Regions from separate parts of the Pseudomonas sp. 05T35 genome, predicted to be linked through region 2. Evidence: riboswitches for the same ligand, from Rfam matches in the RefSeq annotation. Region 2 holds a riboswitch; the other holds the start of a gene.

Region 1 (5,134 bases), on a different contig from region 2:
GTTTTCAAGCCAGTGCGTGGTGTTCCTGTCCTCGGGCCAGCCCACTCCGGGCCCATAGTCCGTGGCGACTCCATTTCGATGGTCAGTGATCGTGCCTTGCAGAATGTAGACGATGCCCGGTCGGTCTATATGGTTGTGAACCGGCCCGAAGACGCCTCCCGGCTCGATGGTCACCATACGCATTCGAAGCTGACGCCCTGCCATACCCTCGATCTCTGGGCCAAGGTCAACGGTGGCAAGTAACTTCACCGCAACACCTTTCGTTTCAGGTGCAACTTGTTCGTTGCTCATCGTGTTCTCCTCTCTGTACAGACAGGGCTGACTGTAAGTAGACACCCTGAAAGGCTAACCGGGACACTATCGTAACGCTACGGGGCCCTATAACGGTCTCGGCTTCGACCAGATGCACACTTTTATAGTGTTTCGGCTTCGCGCAGAGTCAGCGGACTGCTGAGGACGTAGCGTGCAATCTCATCCTTACGCATGAACGCGACCCCCGGACGGCTTTTGGCGTAACGTAGAAATTCGTCCCAGACCCTCACCATCTGTGGCGAGCCGCTGATGCGGTCATGCGCGCTGACCGACATCATGCGGCGGCGTGTGCCGGCCTCTTCGTAGAGTTGATCGAAATCCAACTTGATCTGTTCCAGGAACCGGCTCGGTGAATAGTTGCGGCCCTCGATCAGCAGGATGTCGTTGTTGCGCAGCGTGTACGGCACCACGACGAAATCCTTGCCATTGACCTGTTCGATGAACGGCTCATCACGACTCAGATCGTCGATGTGGTAGACGTAGCCCAACTCTTGCAGCAGCGACAGTGTGTTTGGACCCCGCCGCAGCCAGTTGCAGTTGTAGCCAATTGGCCGCTGCCCCGTGACGGCTTCGACCATGCTGGCTGCCTGAACGAGGAACTGCTGCTCTTCCTCGCGGCTCATCGCATACTGGGAACTCCAGCGAGGGCCGTGTCCGGCTGCTTCATGGCCGCGCGCAACGATTTCCTTTGCCAGTTCTGGATGCCGCTGAGCGGCCTCGCCGATCATGTGCGAAGTCACCTTGACCTGGTGGCGATCCCACAGATCGAGCATGCGCGGGATGCCCTCGCGATAGCCATAGGCAAACCATGTGTTGGCTGCAGGATCCGCTGGAATATCTGGCGGAAAATCTACCTTGGGAAAAGGACTGTCCGTCCCCTTGGACGGCTGTCCGCCCGCCTCGAATTGCATGGAAATGGAAACGACCAGCCGAATACCGTCCGGCCAGAACTGACCATGGCGTGGTGCAGCCGTGAGCTTTGGCGTGGATGCCTCGGCTTGCGCGACTGCGACGGCAGGGAGCACCGCACTTGCAGCAAGCACACCTGCTGCCGCTCCGGCGCGATTGAGAAATGTCCGGCGACTGACTTGTGCCAATGTACTGGAGTCGTCAGCAATGGATTCATGATCAATGTCCATCAGCGTGATCCCCTTACTTCACCATGCCGAGCTGTTGCAGCAGGGTCAGGTTATCTTCGAGATGCCAGTTCTCGGCGATACGCCCCTCGACGACGCGGTAGATGTCCGTCGCGATGAAGTCGATCGTCTGCCCTGTGCCCTGGACGCCCTTGAACTGGCCGGTAAAGTGACCGGTGAAACGCAAATGAGCGATGACCCGGTCGCCGACCACCATCATCTGTTCCACTTCGCACTGGATATCAGGAATCGCCGCGTGCATGGTTTTCGATGCCGCGATCGGTCCGGTAATGCCTTGGGGGCGACCTGGCGGCAGTGTCGAATCCTTGAAGTCGGGTGCCAGGGCGGCGCGGGCGAGCGCTTCGTCGCCGGTGGTCCAGAACGTGCCATAACGGCGTGCGGCCAGGATCTGCGCGTCGACCTGCGCCTTCGCAAGACTATGGTCGACGATCACCGTGCGGGGCTGGACGAGCGGATCGGTCGCGGCGAAGACGGGGCTCACCGCGACGGCGACCAGGGAAGAGAGTAACCAGCAACGTGCATGGGTCAGGCGTGCAACAGGGAAAAGCGACATCAGGATGCTCCAAACGTTGATTGATGTCGCCATTCTGGGTATGTCTCGTCAGTTTGATAATTGGCGTACTATTTGAATAACTTTCAAAAAATATCGAAATATCATGGACTACCTGGGTGACATCCGGCTGTTTGTCGAAGCAGCCAATCTGGGCGGTTTGTCGGCCGCTGGCCGCAAACTCGGACTCTCCCCCGCTGCCGCGAGTGCGCGCCTCGTCAAGCTCGAGTCGGCGTTGCATACGCGTCTGTTCGAGCGCACGACACGCCACCTGCGCTTGACGGATGAGGGGCAGGCGTATTTGGCCTATTGTCAGCAGGCGCTCCAGGCACTCGACGATGGTCATGCCTTTCTACAGGCCGGGAAAAGCATTGTGGGGGGCAAGGTGCGAATTTCCGCAACCTCGGATTTCGGGCGCAACGTGCTGAAGAACTGGCTTGACCAGTTCAACACCCAATACCCCGAGGTGAAGTTCGCGTTGGTGCTGTCGGATTCGCTGTCGCATTTGCTGCAAGACGATATCGATCTCGCCATCCGATTCGGTGTGCCGCCGGACAGCTCCTTCATTGCCCGGCCCTTGGCACCCAACCGGCGCGTTTTGTGCGCATCGCCCCGGTATCTTGCAAAGCATGGCGTCCCCGAGCACCCACGGGATCTGGAGTGTTTCGACTGTATTGTCCTCAACTCTGTTGCCGGGCCCGCGAACGACTGGTGCTTCACCCGCAATGGCAAAGTCGACAGTTATACGGTCCCGCTTGCAAACGCTCGCGAGACGAATGACGGCGCGGTCGCCCGAGAATGGGCGGTTCACGGTTACGGCATTGCGATGAAATCGCTGTGGGATATTGGCCCGGACCTGCGAGCAGGACGCTTGAAGATCCTGTTGCCGGAGTGGCGAACTGCGGAGGCGCCGGTACATGCCCTGTATCAACGCAACCGGTACATGGCGCCTCGCGTACGTGCCCTTCTGGATTTTCTGGTCGAGCGCTTTGCAGAAGAATCCAGCCACCTGGACGACTTTTTGAGCTGACAGCTACGCCAGATCAAGAACCTTCAAAAGAACTGCAAAGAGGATGTACAGCAACACCATCGATGCCAATAGCCAGCGCGAGATGGTGCCCTTTCGGAAAGCGAAGAACATGATGCCCACACCTATCAGGGTGATGATTGCCGCCAGAACCAGCGACGTGTCCAGCGCCCAAGGCGTAAAGAACAGCCCGAATGCAGTGGGCACTGTGGCTTGAATCATCATGGCGCCACTGATGTTGGCCAAGGCCAGTCGGTGTTTACCCTGGCGAACCCAAATGATCGCATTCAGCGTTTCAGGCAGTTCGGTAGCAATCGGACTGAGCAACAGCGCCAGCAATTGAGGGTGGATACCCAGCATGGGGCCCAGAGCGTCGAGTTGTCCGACAAAGAAGTGAGAGGCCGCAAAGATAACCGCCAATGCAATAAGCGTTTGAATCACCGCCGCCGAGGTCGACGGAGTCGCTTTGCCTGGCGCAAGTTTCAGGGGCTCGAGTTCATACTCCTCTTCATCCTGCTCACCGCGCATTTCCTTCCAGAAATACGCTGCATAGGCCGCCAGGAAAAGAATACCCAGCCAAGGTTTGTAGGCGAACACGACAAGACCGAGCGCGATCTTCGCCACAAAGATTACGAGGAACCATCCTTGATCACGGCTGAGTCGCTTGAAGTCCTGACGGATGGCCTCGGTATTCGCCAGGCGCTGACGACACAGCAAGAGTGTTACACCGACTACCGCATAGGCGATCGTCGCCAAGACCAGAGGTCCGCCAAGTGCAGCACCGACGCCGAGGGACTTCTGCTCTGGCGTGTCGCCAAACACAACGGCAATAAACGTGATGACACTTTCCGGTAATGCCGTACCAAAGGCCGCTAGAATGGAACCCGTGGCTTGTTGCCCGACCGCAAGTTTGCGACCGACCCACTCGATGCCATTAACGAAGTATTCACAAGCCAGATAGATGACAACCGCGGAGCCCAACAGCAACGCAAACGTCATGGGCATTGAATGCATAAGGAAACCTGAGGGGCCGGACACAAGAGCCAATGGTTCAGACACCCGCGTCCGACCCACAGACAGGTATCTTCACCAATGGTCTTGCCAAGTCATATGACCGGTCACGCCATGGCTTGCGAGCCAAGTATGTTGACGTGACCCCTTCCGGAAACGAAGGCGGCTACTCCCCAAGGGAGCGGCGATCCTAAAGATCAGGTACTAATGCGTCAACGGCTTAGTTGCGGGTTTTCAAACTCTGAACCTCATTATTTTGCTGAAAATTCATATATAGCTAGAGCTGGCAGCACTTTAAGTGCTCGATAAAAACATTTGTAACATACTATGTCTTAAAAACCTTCACTATCACTTTCTGAATGAACGCTGAACATTATCCATTGAGTGGGTTACAGCAAAAACAATCCCTCTTATTCTTGTTTAGGAAGTGATCCTTCAGGGGGTTATCAAACACCCTTTAATGGCAATTGTTATTCAGGAGGTAATTAAACAACTGCAAACTCACGCCGGCGTTGCCCGACTCCAGATCGGTACCGTCCTGGTTTATTTAATGTTGCAGTATCTCGTTCGGCGAGGCTCCTGTACAAACACAGGTCACTGATCTGACGACGTCGAGAGACGCCCAAGGTTAAGACAGGCTCTATCGGATTAAGGTTTAGCCCAAAGTGACTTCCGGCCAATGTGGCCCGGATACGTTGTACAGTGCCAAAACCTAGACGTGGAGATCGCTTTCTGCACTCTCTTCTCTGGTTTACGCCCCTGTGTGAGATCTGTTTGTGGTCAAAACAGCTATGGGGACTACCTCAAATGTCAATGGCAAGCGCTACCCCTTCCACCTTCAAGGACATCCGCCTCAAAGATACGGTGGTGTCTTACATGAGCCCTCTGCTCATCACCGTGACCGGCAACATGACGGTCAACCAGGCCAGGGAACATCTGCTCAAGCAACTGCCGGACGATGATATTCCGGCCCACATCTTTGTCACCGACCCGCGCAGCGCTTTGCATGGCCAACTGTCGGTGAAAACACTGCTCACCGAGAAAAACACCGACCTTTGCGTTCGGGATCTGATGATG
Region 2 (5,579 bases):
TCAGCAGGGGCGCTTCGAGTTCGCGCTGGATCTGGCTGACCTGGGTTTGCGCCAGTCCACGCAGGCGTTGTTCGATGACTTGCTCGAATTGCGCCTGGGTCCGCTGCTGGACCATTTCCTGGGTCCGTGCGCCGGAAAACAGTGCATACAGCACCAGCGCAGCCACCACGCTGAGCACAATGGCACCGGCAAGCGCGGCGACGGAAAACTGGATCGACTTGAATTTCATAAGGGCTCCGGACGCAGGAATGACGTCTGCCGGGTTGTATCGGCGCACGTGTGGCGGTCCATGAGCGGTTTTTTTGTCGATGGCTGTTTTTGATCAGTGCAGGTCGCATAGAGACAGGTGTCGGGCCCGTGTGCTTTCGGGGCAGCGATGTTTTATGAATTTATGGCGACGGTGAAAGGAAATGTATCGGTAAATGCCGCGCTATACGTCTGTTGTATCTGGCGCCGATACAATGCACCGCCTAGGATACGCGGCATGTTTTCAGGGAGTGTTTTCATGAGCAAGAGAGTGGTTTTGTGTGTGCTGGGTGCAAGTCTGCTGCTCAGTGGTTGCCAGTCGGTCAACACCACCAACGGCGGCGCGGTGGGTGTGGAACGCAAGCAGTACATGTTCAGCATGCTGTCGAGCGATGAGGTCAACCAGATGTATGCCCAGTCCTACCAAAAGACGGTGGGTGAGGCGAGCAACAAGGGTGTGCTGGACAAGAACAGCAGCGAGGCCAAACGGGTCCAGGCGATTGCCAATCGGCTGATCGCGCAGGCACCGGTCTTCCGGCCGGATTCGGCGCAGTGGCAGTGGGAAGTCAACTTGATCAAGAGTGATGAGCTCAACGCCAACTGTGGTCCTGGCGGCAAGATTATTTTCTACACCGGGCTGATCGACAGCCTGAAGCTGACCGACGATGAAATCGCTGCGGTCATGGGCCATGAAATCGCCCACGCCTTGCGTGAGCATGGTCGTGAAGCGATGTCCAAGGCCTATGGCATCGAAATGGCCAAGCAGGGCGCCGGTGCCTTGCTCGGGTTGGGGCAGGACACCCTGGCATTGGCCGACACTGTGGCCAACTACGGCATGACCTTGCCCAACAGCCGCGCCAATGAAAACGAAGCTGACCTGATCGGCCTGGAGCTGGCGGCCCGCGCCGGCTACAACCCGAACGCGGCGATCACCCTGTGGGACAAAATGAACAAGGCTTCCGAAAGTTCTCCACCAGAGTTCATGAGCACTCACCCGTCCTCCAGCAGCCGGGTTGAGTCGCTAAAGGCAGCGATTCCGAAAGTCATGCCGCTTTACCTGCAGGCCAAGAAGTCCTGATGGTTTTATATCGTCAGTAATGGCCTCATCGCGAGCAGGCTCGCTCCCACATTTGATCTCTGGTGTACACGGGACCAATGTGGGAGCGAGCCCGCTCGCGATAAACGATGACGCGGTCTACCGACCTACCACGTCAAATCCACCCGCTACTCTGCATCGCCTTGTACACCGCGACGATGGCCAGGATGAAGAACGCCGACGCTGCCAGGCGGCGGATCAGGGTCAGGGGCAGTTTGTCTGCGGCAAAATTACCCGCCAGCACCACTGGCACGTTGGCAATCAGCATGCCGAGCGTGGTGCCGATGACCACCAGCCACAGCTCCGGGTACTGGGCGGCAAGCATCACGGTGGCGATCTGGGTCTTGTCACCGATTTCAGCGAGGAAGAACGCAATCAGCGTGGTCAGGAACGGCCCGAATTTGCGCGCAGTGCTGGCTTCGTCCTCATCCATCTTGTCCGGCACCAGGGTCCACAGCGCGGTCGCGGTAAAGCTTGCGGCGAGGATCCAGTGCAGCGTCGCATCCGAGAAGAAACTCCCGAACCAGGCACCGACGGCACCTGCAGCCGCGTGGTTGGCCAGGGTTGCAGCGACGATACCGGCGATGATCGGCCAGGGTTTGCGAAAGCGGGCGGCGAGAATGAGCGCGAGCAATTGCGTCTTGTCGCCGATTTCGGCCAAGGCAACGACAGCGGTGGGAACGAGCAGAGAATCCAGCATCAGGGTTTTCCTAAGGGGCGGGTCGACACGGCTATGACACGTACAGCCTCCCCGCCCCGGGTAAGGTGTTCGTGTCATAGGTCTTGTCAAACCCTGCGATCCATCTGAGTGGACGCTTGGGTCGCATACGCCATGGTCTGAGGACCAAGTATGTTGACGTATGCCGGACGAGCATGGCGCTCGTGGGAGACTACTCCCCTAGGACGGAGCGGATTCTGCCTAGGCAAAATCCATTCGGCAAGCGCTAATTTCTAGCCGCGCTTGGCCCGGTAGATCCGGAAACCTTGCCCTTCGGCCTTGATCGCACACACACCGAGATGCTCCTCGATCAGCGGCTGATATTTCAGGAAGCTGTTAGCCACCAGGCGAAGTTCGCCGCCGTTTTTCAGATGCTTGGCTGCTTTTCGCAGCAGATTCTCCGTGGCGTGATAATCGGTGTGGACCCCGACATGAAACGGCGGATTGCTCAGAATCGCGCTCAAACCCATCGGCGCAGCGTCGATGCCATCGCCGGTCAGCACCTCTGCCTCCAGACCGTTGGCCGCCAATGTCAGGCGGCTGCTGGCGGCGGCGAACGCATCAACGTCGAGCAGGGTGACGGTGTTGTGTGGATAACGCCGTTTCACCGCCGCGCCCAACACGCCGGCACCACAACCGAAGTCGAGCAAGTGACCGCTTGGCAGTTTGTCGAGGTGTTCGAGCAGCAGCGCGCTGCCGCGATCCAGTCGACCGTGACTGAACACGCCCGGCAGGCTGATGACTTTCAGTGGGCCTTCAGCCAGCGGCAGTTCGTATTCCTGTGCCAGGCTTTCCAGCGATTTGGCCTCCGGCGCATTAGCCACAGTGACTTGCCAGAGCTGGCAGTGGCGTGCGCTGTCGAGCTTGCGCGGTTTGCCGAAGGGGTTCAGCTGTTTGGCCGCGCCTTCGATGCCGCTGCGTTTTTCACCCACCAGGTACAGCTCACGACCGGCCAGGCGCGAGGCGAGGGCGTTGAGGATGTAGTCGGTCAGGTCCTTGGATTTGGGCAGGAACACCACCGCCGTTTCAAACTCTCGGCTCGGGGCATTCACGCCAAAGTGGCTGCGCTCGGCAAAGCGTGCGTCCAGCGCCGCCTGGTCGCCTGCGTGCCAGCACCAGCCGTGAGCGTTGGGCAATTTGCCGAGCAAGTCATCGGCGGGCAAACCGGCCAACAGCAAATCGCCTTGAAACAATTCGGCCTGACGAAGCAGTACTTCACTGCGCGGATCCATACTCTGCTCCTTGAAAAAAAGTGCGGCAGTTTATCAACTGACGACCCGCCGCGCTGTACCGCTGAAGAAGCCTTGGGCGTTTTCGGCCAGTTGACCGACGATCCGTTGCCGCGCCTCGCGGCTGCCCCAGGCGTTGTGCGGGGTGACGATCAAGCGCGGGATGTCGGCAGCCAACAGCGGATTGCCGGCGGTGGGTGGCTCGACGCTCAAGACGTCGGTCGCCGCGCCGCCCAGATGCCCGTTGCGCAACGCATCGGCCAAGGCTTGTTCGTCGATCAGCCCACCGCGTGCGGTGTTGACCACAAAGGCGCCGGGTTTGAGCAGCGCCAGTTCGCGGGCACCGATGAAATTACGGGTATGTTCGTTGAGTGGGCAGTGCAGGGTCAGCGCGTCGATTTGCGGCAGCAGTTCATCCAGCGGCAAACGGTCGGCACGGGCCGGGCGTCCAGGCAGTTGGCCGAGCAACACGCGCATGCCAAAGGCTTCGGCCAGCCGCGCGACGGCACCACCCAATTCACCATGGCCGAGCAGGCCAAGGGTTTTGCCTTCGAGTTCGACGATCGGGAAATCCAGCAGGCAGAACTGTTTGGCCTGCTGCCAGCGACCTTCAGCGACGGCTTTCTGATAGTCGCTCAGGCGGGTGGCGAGGTTCAGCAACAGCATGATCGTGTGCTGCGCCACTGACGGCGTGCCGTAACCCTGGCAGTTGCTCACGGTAATCCCTTGGGCGCGGGCGACGGCCAGGTCGACATTGTTGGTGCCCGTGGCGGCGATCAGGATCAGCTTCAGTTCGGGGCAGGCCTTGAGGGTTTCGGCGTTCAGCAGGACTTTATTGCTGATCGCCACGCTGGCGCCTTTCAGCCGTTCGACGATGTTGTCAGGCGTGGTCAGCGAGCGCAGTTGCAAGTCATCGAAGCACTGCTGCAACCCACTGAGGTCCAGGTCGCCGAGGTCCAGTGAACTGTGGTCGAGGAATACGGCGCGGCGATTGTTCGTCATTAACTGTACCTTTTGCGCATGAGTCTGAAGGCGTAATCTGCCGAGCCTACCAGATGAAACAAGTCGTTACGCTTGGCCTAAAGGAGCCCCCCATGTACTGGACAGAGTTTTTGACCGTCGCCCTGATTCACCTGCTTGCCGTCGCAAGCCCGGGTCCGGACTTTGCCGTGGTGGTGCGTGAGGCCGTGACCCACGGTCGTCGCGCAGGGACCTGGACGGCGCTGGGTGTCGGCTCGGCGATTTTCCTGCACGTGGGCTACTCGTTGCTGGGTATCGGCCTGATCGTCTCGCAGTCGATCATGCTGTTCAACGCGCTGAAATGGCTGGCGGCCGCCTACTTGCTGTACATCGGCTTCAAGGCCCTGCGCGCGCAGCCTGCGAAACCTGCCACTGAAAACCTGCACAAGGAAGCCGGCGAGCGCACCGCCCGCGGCGCATTTACCTCAGGTTTCGTGACCAACGGCCTGAACCCTAAAGCCACGCTGTTTTTCCTGTCGCTGTTTACCGTGGTGATCAACCCGCACACACCGCTGGCGATTCAGGCCGGTTACGGCGTTTACCTGGCTGCGGCCACCGCAATCTGGTTCTGCCTGGTGGCGATGCTGTTCAGCCAGCAGCGCGTACGGGCCGGTTTTGCCCGCATGGGCCACTGGTTCGACCGTACGATGGGCGTGGTGCTGATCGCCATCGGCGTGAAGCTGGCCCTGACCGAGATGCATTGATCCACTCTCGGAAACAAATGCTGGCGCAAAGCCAGCATTTGTACGGCTCTGCAAATCATCCCTTTGGCTGATTTAGCTGGCGCTCCGGCTGACTAAAGTGCTTATCTTTTCAGTCACGACCGTGTAGTCAGATAAAGGGATGCTTATGTTGGAGACGCGCGTTATTCCGCCAGCCGAAGGCGCTTATCAATACCCGCTGTTGATCAAGCGGCTACTGATGTCCGGCAGCCGTTACGAGAAAACCCGCGAGATTGTCTACCGCGACCAGTTGCGCTACAGCTACCCGACCCTCATCGAGCGTGTCGCGCGGCTGGCCAACGTGCTCACGGCGGCCGGGGTCAAGGCCGGGGATACCGTGGCCGTGATGGATTGGGACAGCCATCGCTACCTCGAATGCATGTTTGCCATCCCGATGATCGGTGCGGTGATCCACACCATTAACGTGCGCCTGTCGCCCGAACAGATTCTCTACACCATGAATCACGCCGAGGACCGCTTCGTGCTGGTCAACAGCGAGTTCGTCGGGCTGTACCAGGCGCTTGCCGGGCACCTGACCACGGTCGAGA

The links. Region 2 has a riboswitch for manganese ahead of AC1DH9_RS18010 (TMEM165/GDT1 family protein). Riboswitches for the same ligand answer to the same signal wherever they lie in the genome.
Region 1: it holds a riboswitch for manganese, as region 2 does, so the genes downstream of both, AC1DH9_RS17225 (sodium:calcium antiporter) here and AC1DH9_RS18010 (TMEM165/GDT1 family protein) in region 2, are expected to answer to the same signal.

The regions. Positions count from the first base shown of each region.
Region 1 covers NZ_JBFTLU010000217.1:377-5,510, forward strand. The annotation lists gene AC1DH9_RS17205 (cupin domain-containing protein) at 1-291, opposite strand, end outside; gene AC1DH9_RS17210 (polysaccharide deacetylase family protein) at 414-1,451, opposite strand; gene AC1DH9_RS17215 (ester cyclase) at 1,465-2,022, opposite strand; gene AC1DH9_RS17220 (LysR family transcriptional regulator) at 2,126-3,049, shown strand; gene AC1DH9_RS17225 (sodium:calcium antiporter) at 3,053-4,045, opposite strand; yybP-ykoY riboswitch at 4,079-4,239, opposite strand; M-box (ykoK) riboswitch at 4,613-4,788, shown strand; gene AC1DH9_RS17230 (magnesium transporter) at 4,934-5,134, shown strand, end outside.
Region 2 covers NZ_JBFTLU010000233.1:1,027-6,605, forward strand. The annotation lists partial or broken gene AC1DH9_RS18000 (cache domain-containing protein) at 1-229, opposite strand, end outside; gene AC1DH9_RS18005 (M48 family metallopeptidase) at 506-1,324, shown strand; gene AC1DH9_RS18010 (TMEM165/GDT1 family protein) at 1,458-2,042, opposite strand; yybP-ykoY riboswitch at 2,131-2,254, opposite strand; gene AC1DH9_RS18015 (methyltransferase) at 2,294-3,292, opposite strand; gene AC1DH9_RS18020 (2-hydroxyacid dehydrogenase) at 3,326-4,291, opposite strand; gene AC1DH9_RS18025 (LysE family translocator) at 4,384-5,013, shown strand; partial or broken gene AC1DH9_RS18030 (AMP-binding protein) at 5,159-5,579, shown strand, end outside.